One region of the Nonomuraea sp. NPDC003709 genome, then DNA from elsewhere that is predicted to be linked to it. Evidence: riboswitches for the same ligand, from Rfam matches in the RefSeq annotation. Region 1 holds a riboswitch; the other holds the start of a gene.

Region 1 (3,176 bases):
GCCGGATCGTTGACTGAGCATGGTCACGGTCCTACGGTGCAAGTGAAACCCGTGGTCGCCCTTTACGAACCCCCAGATCAGGCCGCGGGATGAGAGAAAGCCGGAGGTCCGCGTGGCGGTCAGCAGCGGCGAGGGAAAGACGGCCGGCCAGGAAGATCCGGTTCGGCGCGAGAGCGCGCGGCAGCGTGCCGGAGAGCAGGGCCTGCTCTTCGACGAACAGCCGGCGTCGCTGCCGGCGGACATCGGATACCGCGGGCCGACGGCCTGCGCGGCGGCCGGCATCACCTACAGGCAGCTCGACTACTGGGCGCGCACGGGCCTCGTGGAGCCCACGATAAGAGCCGCGCAGGGCTCGGGCTCACAGCGGCTCTACAGCTTCCGGGACATCCTGGTGCTCAAGGTCGTCAAGCGGCTCCTCGACACCGGGGTGTCGCTGCAGCAGATCCGTACGGCCGTCCAGCATCTGCGTGACCGCGGGGTCGCCGACCTCGCGCAGATCACGCTCATGAGCGACGGTGTCAGCGTCTACGAGTGCACCTCGGCCGACGAGGTGATAGACCTGCTCCAAGGCGGTCAGGGCGTGTTCGGCATCGCGCTCGGCCGGGTCTGGCGAGAGGTCGAGGGCTCCCTCGCGGAGCTGCCGGGGGAACGAGCGGCGGTCGAGGACAGCGTCCCGGCCGACCACCCCGCTGACGAGCTCGCCCGCCGTCGCCGCGCGCGGCGCCTCAGCTAGCACACCCCCTTCTGCCGTGGGCCGCCGGACGCGGCCCACCGGGCAATCCGCACATAACGCATCGACGGGGAAATTCATGCGTAACGCGGAGGGTTGTAATCTAGGACAGCAAGGCTGACGACCCCGTGCGGGAGAGTCCCTGGGACCCGCGGGTCTCAGGGCGCCGAAGGAGCAACCCTCCCCGGAATCTCTCAGGCACCCTGTACCGCTCGGGTGAGGCAACTCTGGAAAGCAGGCGCGCCCGCCAGGCGCGCCTCACCGACGGTGCAAGCCCCGTTCCCGGGGTGAAGCTCTCAGGTCGCGGCGTCGCCGCGCTGACAGAGGGGGAGATCCGGCACTCGCCCGCGCCACGGCGCCGGTCTCCATAGCCTCAGGAGGCACTGTCCATGACCGACCTGTCAGCTCCGCCGTTCTCGTCCAGGCACATCGGCCCATCCGCGACCGAGCAGCAGCGCATGCTCGAGTCCGTGGGCTTCGAGTCCGTGGCGGATCTGGTGGCCGTGGCCGTCCCCGAGGCCATCAGGGCCAAGGACCGGCTCCAGCTGCCCGCCGCCGTCGGTGAGGCCGAGGCCATCGCCGAGCTGCGCGCCCTGGCCGGGCGCAACCGCGTGCTCACCTCCATGATCGGCCTGGGCTACCACGACACGATCACCCCCGCCGTCATCCGGCGCAACCTGCTGGAGAACCCGGGCTGGTACACCGCCTACACCCCGTACCAGCCGGAGATCTCGCAGGGCCGCCTCGAGGCGCTGCTGAACTTCCAGACCGTCGTCTCCGACCTGACGGGCCTGCCCGTCGCGGGCGCCTCCCTCCTCGACGAGGCCACGGCCGCCGCCGAGGCGATGACCCTGGCCCGCCGCTCGGGCAAGTCCAAGAGCAGCGTGTTCGTGGTGGACGCCGACGCGCTGCCGCAGACCAAGGCCGTGCTCGCCACCAGGGCCGAGCCCCTGGGCATCACGCTGGTGGAGCACTCCCTCGAGGGCGGGCTGCCCGAGTGTTTCGGCGTGCTCGTCCAGTACCCGGGCGCGTCCGGGCGGCTGCGCGACTTCCGCGCCGTGGCCGCCGCCGCGCACGAGGCGGGCGCGCTCGTCGTGGCCGCCGCCGACCTGCTGGCCCTCACCCTCGTGGCCGCGCCCGGCGAGCTGGGCGCCGACATCGCGATCGGCTCCTCGCAGCGGTTCGGGGTGCCGTTCGGGTTCGGCGGGCCGCACGCGGCCTACATGTCCGTACGCGAGGGCCTGCAGCGCCAGCTCCCCGGCCGCCTGGTGGGCGTGTCGGTGGACGCCGACGGCGACCCCGCGTACCGGCTGGCCCTGCAGACCCGCGAGCAGCACATCCGCCGCGAGAAGGCCACCAGCAACATCTGCACCGCGCAGGTGCTGCTCGCCGTCATCGCGAGCATGTACGCCGTCTACCACGGCCCCGAGGGGCTGCGCCGGATCGCCCACCGGGCGCACCGGCACGCCGTGGCCCTGGCCGACGGGCTGCGCCAGGCGGGCCTGGAGGTCGTGCACCGCGAGTTCTTCGACACCGTGCTCGTACGCGTGCCCGGCCGGGCCGCCGAAGTGGTCGCCGCCGCCGTCGAGCAGGGCGTGAACCTCTGGCGCGTCGACGACGACCACGTGTCGATCTCCTGCGACGAGAAGACCGGCGCCGCCGAGGTCGCCAAGGTGTGGGCCGCCTTCGGCGTCGAGCAGGCCGACGTGGCCCTGGACGCGGACGCGCTGCCCGCCTCGCTGGCGCGCGAGTCCGGCTACCTCACCCACCCGGTCTTCCACAGCCACCGCTCCGAGACCGCCATGCTGCGCTACCTGCGCAAGCTGCAGGACAAGGACATCGCGCTCGACCGCTCCATGATCCCGCTCGGCTCCTGCACGATGAAGCTGAACGCGACCACCGAGATGGAGCCGATCACCTGGCCCGAGTTCGCCGCGATCCACCCGTACGCGCCGGACGACCAGGCCGAGGGCTACCGCGAGCTGATCGGCACGCTGGAAAGCTGGCTGGCCGAGGTGACCGGCTACGACCGCGTCTCCATCCAGCCGAACGCCGGCTCGCAGGGCGAGTTCGCCGGGCTGCTGGCCATCCGCGCCTACCACCGTGCCAACGGGCACGGCGAGCGCGACGTCTGCCTCATCCCGTCCTCCGCCCACGGCACCAACGCCGCCAGCGCGATCATGGCGGGCATGCGGGTCGTGGTCGTGGCCTGCGACTCCGACGGCAACGTGGACCTGACCGACCTCGACGCCAAGATCGACAAGCACCGTGACGCGCTGGCCGCGATCATGGTGACCTACCCCTCGACGCACGGCGTGTACGAGGAGACGATCACCGAGGTGTGCGCCAAGGTGCACGAGGCCGGCGGCCAGGTCTACGTGGACGGGGCCAACCTCAACGCGCTGGTCGGGCTGGCCAAGCCGGGCGAGTTCGGGGCCGACGTGTC
Region 2 (3,176 bases), on a different contig from region 1:
CTCGGAGATCGCGGCGGCGGTGGCGTTCCTGGCCAGCGACGACGCGTCGTTCATCACGGGTAGTGAGTTCCTGGTGGACGGGGGCATCTCCGGCGCCTACGTCACGCCGCTCTAGCTCTGGTCCGGTCTGGTTTCTCGGGGGTCATATCGTGCAGCGTCCCGTCATCGGCATCACGTCGTACGTGGAGCCGGCGAAGTTCACGGTCTGGGACATGACCGTGGCGCTTCTGCCGTACATGTACGTGGAGCAGGTCGTACGCGCCGGCGGGCAGCCGATCGTGCTGCCGCCGGCCGGCGAGCCCGCGCAGGTCGTCGGCCGCCTGGACGGCCTGATCCTGGCCGGTGGCGGGGACGTCGACCCGGCCCGGTACGGGCAGGAGCCTGGGGATCAAACCGGCTATATCCGCAAATTTCGGGATCAGGCGGAGTTTGGGCTGATCACGGCGGCCCTCGACGCCGGCCTGCCGTACCTCGGCATCTGCCGCGGCCTCCAGGTGCTCAACGTCGCCCTCGGAGGCAGCCTCCACCAGCACCTCCCCGACGTCGTGGGGCACACCGGCCACTCCCCCGCCCCCGGCCGGTTCGGCCCGCTGCCCGTCACGCCCGTCCCCGGCAGCCGCCTGGCCAAGGCGCTGGGCACGGAGCCCGTGACCGTCCCCCACTACCACCACCAGGCCATCGACCGGCTCGCGCCCGGCCTCACGGTCACCGCCACCGCCGGCGACGGCACGATCGAGGCGGTCGAGCTGAACTCGGCCCCCTTCGCCGTGGCCGTGCAGTGGCACCCCGAGGCGGCCGAGGACGGCGCCCTCTTCGAGGCACTCGTCGAGGCCTGCTGATCAGCCGGAGCGCCTCACGCCACCGGCTTGAGCACGCCGTCCAGCGCCACGGCTCCGGCGCCGTGCTTGGCCTCGATGCCGCGGCGCTGCTCGTCGGTGGCCACCCAGACCAGCACGTCCACCTGGTTGCGCAGCACGTTGGTCGAGGCCGAGACGAGACCGCCGCCCAGCTCGGCCTCGACCTCCCGCTGGATCTCCCGCAGCTCGCTCTCGCTGCGCGCCGCGCCGCTGACGCACAGCGCGCCGCCCCACACCTCGCGGATCCACGCCTCACGACCGGACAGGTCGCCGGTGAACTTCAGGTTGAGCACCAGCCGCAGCGGGTCGTTGGCCTCGGGTGACTCCGCGGGCTTGCCCTCCATGTAGCTCTGGTCGATCCAGGCGCCCGCGAACTCCTCGACCGCGCCGGCCCGCGACATCGCCTGTTCCATCGCCTGCTGCGTGGCCTTGGCGGGATCGACGGGCCGCCAGCCGCCCTCCGGCGCCGGGCACGGGCTGGTGAAGTCCACCTGACGAGCGGGGGCCGCCTTCGCGGACGGGCCGGGCGGCTCGGTGAGCGTCAGCCGGGCGCCGTCCCAGGTGCCTACGACGCGGTAGTCGCCCCACTTCACGCCGCCCTGCGACTGGTGATCCACCTTGTTCCAGTCCCAGCCGACGACGTCCGGACCGCCGCACTGCGGGGGCAGCGACTCCATGATCATCATGCACAGCTGCGGCCCGTGACCGCCGCCTTCGAGCACCGTCAGGCTGGCCTCGTACCGGGGTGGGGCCGCCGCCTCCGACGCGCCGCAGCCCGCCAGGGCCAGGGTGGTCAGCAGGCCGAGGGCCGCCGTTCGCCGATTCATACCCCTTCGACGTCGGCGACCCCCGGAGTGGTTCATGAGTCCTCAGAACGCGACAACAACCCCATCGCGGCACTAGGCTGACGGACATCACCGGCGAAACCGTGCGGGAGAGCGCCCTGACAGCCGGTCAGGGCCCCTGAAGGAGCAAGCCCTCCCCGCAAACCTCTCAAGGCAAAGGACCGCACGGCCTTTGGTGACCTCTGGAAAGCAGGCCCGCGGGGCCTCGCCGAAGGTGAAAGTCCGGCAAAACTCGGGCGAAGCTCTCAGGCATCGATGACAGAGGGGGAGGATGCTGGCATCCAATCCTGTCCAGAGGTGCGACAAATGTCACGACCAACACCGCTACGAGACGTTCACGAGAGCCTCGGCGCCACGCTCACCGACTTCGCCGGGTGGCTCATGCCGCTCCGGTACGGGAGCGAGTCCGCGGAGCACAACGCCGTTCGCCAGGCGGCCGGGCTGTTCGACCTCTCCCACATGGGCGAAATCTTCCTGACCGGGCCGCAGGCCGGGCAGGCGCTCGACTACGCGCTGGTCGGCCATTTGTCGGCGCTGGCGACCGGGCGGGCCAGATACACGATGATCGTCAACGAGCGGGGCGGGGTGCTCGACGACCTCATCGTCTACCGGCTCGACGACGACGAGTTCATGGTCGTGGCAAACGCCTCGAACTACGAAAAAGTAGCAAAAGAGCTGATTGAGCGGTCGAAGGCGTATGACGTGCTGGTCGAGGACCGGTCGGACCAGTACGCGCTGATCGCCGTACAGGGGCCCCGGTCCCAGGAGATCCTCGCCACGCTCACCGACGCCGACCTCGACGGGCTCAAGTACTACGCGGGCCTGCCCGACCTGGTCGACGGGCGGCAGGCGCTGATCGCCCGCACCGGCTACACCGGCGAGGACGGGTTCGAGCTGTTCGTCGCCAACCAGGACGCGGCGCCGCTCTGGCACGCGCTCATGGCGGCGGGCGAGCCGCACGGCCTCAAGCCCGCCGGCCTGTCCAGCCGCGACACCCTCAGGCTCGAGGCCGGCATGCCGCTCTACGGCAACGAACTGGGCGTCGAGCTGACCCCGTTCGACGCGGGGCTGGGCAGGGTGGTGAAATTCGACAAGCCGGGCGACTTCGTCGGCCGGTCGGCGCTCGAGGCGATCAAGGACGACCCGCCCCGGCGCCGGCTCGTCGGCCTGGTCGCGCGGGGACGCCGGGTGCCGCGCCACGGCTACCCGGTCACCAAAGACGGCGCCGTCGTCGGCGAGGTCACCAGCGGTGCGCCCTCCCAGAGCATGGGCAGGCCCATCGCGATGGCCTACGTGGACACCGAGGCCGAGTCAGGCCTGGCCGTGGACATCCGGGGCAGCCATGAACCTATGGACCTGGTAGAGCTGCCCTTCTACAGGAGGAACAAGTGAGCAACATCCCTGACGACCTGAGCTACACCAAGGAGCACGAGTGGGTGGCCGGCCTCGACGACGGCCTCACCGTGACCATCGG

The links. A riboswitch is a leader RNA that binds a small molecule or an ion and turns the genes downstream of it on or off. The one in region 1 is predicted to bind glycine.
Region 2: linked by a shared signal. The riboswitch ahead of gcvT (glycine cleavage system aminomethyltransferase GcvT) and the one ahead of gcvP (aminomethyl-transferring glycine dehydrogenase) in region 1 are both predicted to bind glycine.

The regions. Positions count from the first base shown of each region.
Region 1 covers NZ_JBEXMW010000009.1:258,260-261,435, reverse strand. Annotated here, with positions in the region: gene ABZX61_RS27840 (MerR family transcriptional regulator) at 113-733, shown strand; glycine riboswitch at 852-951, shown strand; gene gcvP (aminomethyl-transferring glycine dehydrogenase) at 1,120-3,176, shown strand, end outside.
Region 2 covers NZ_JBEXMW010000026.1:124,723-127,898, forward strand. Annotated here, with positions in the region: gene ABZX61_RS52420 (3-oxoacyl-ACP reductase) at 1-115, shown strand, start outside; gene ABZX61_RS52425 (gamma-glutamyl-gamma-aminobutyrate hydrolase family protein) at 150-839, shown strand; gene ABZX61_RS52430 (hypothetical protein) at 854-1,684, opposite strand; glycine riboswitch at 1,779-1,876, shown strand; gene gcvT (glycine cleavage system aminomethyltransferase GcvT) at 2,009-3,094, shown strand; gene gcvH (glycine cleavage system protein GcvH) at 3,091-3,176, shown strand, end outside.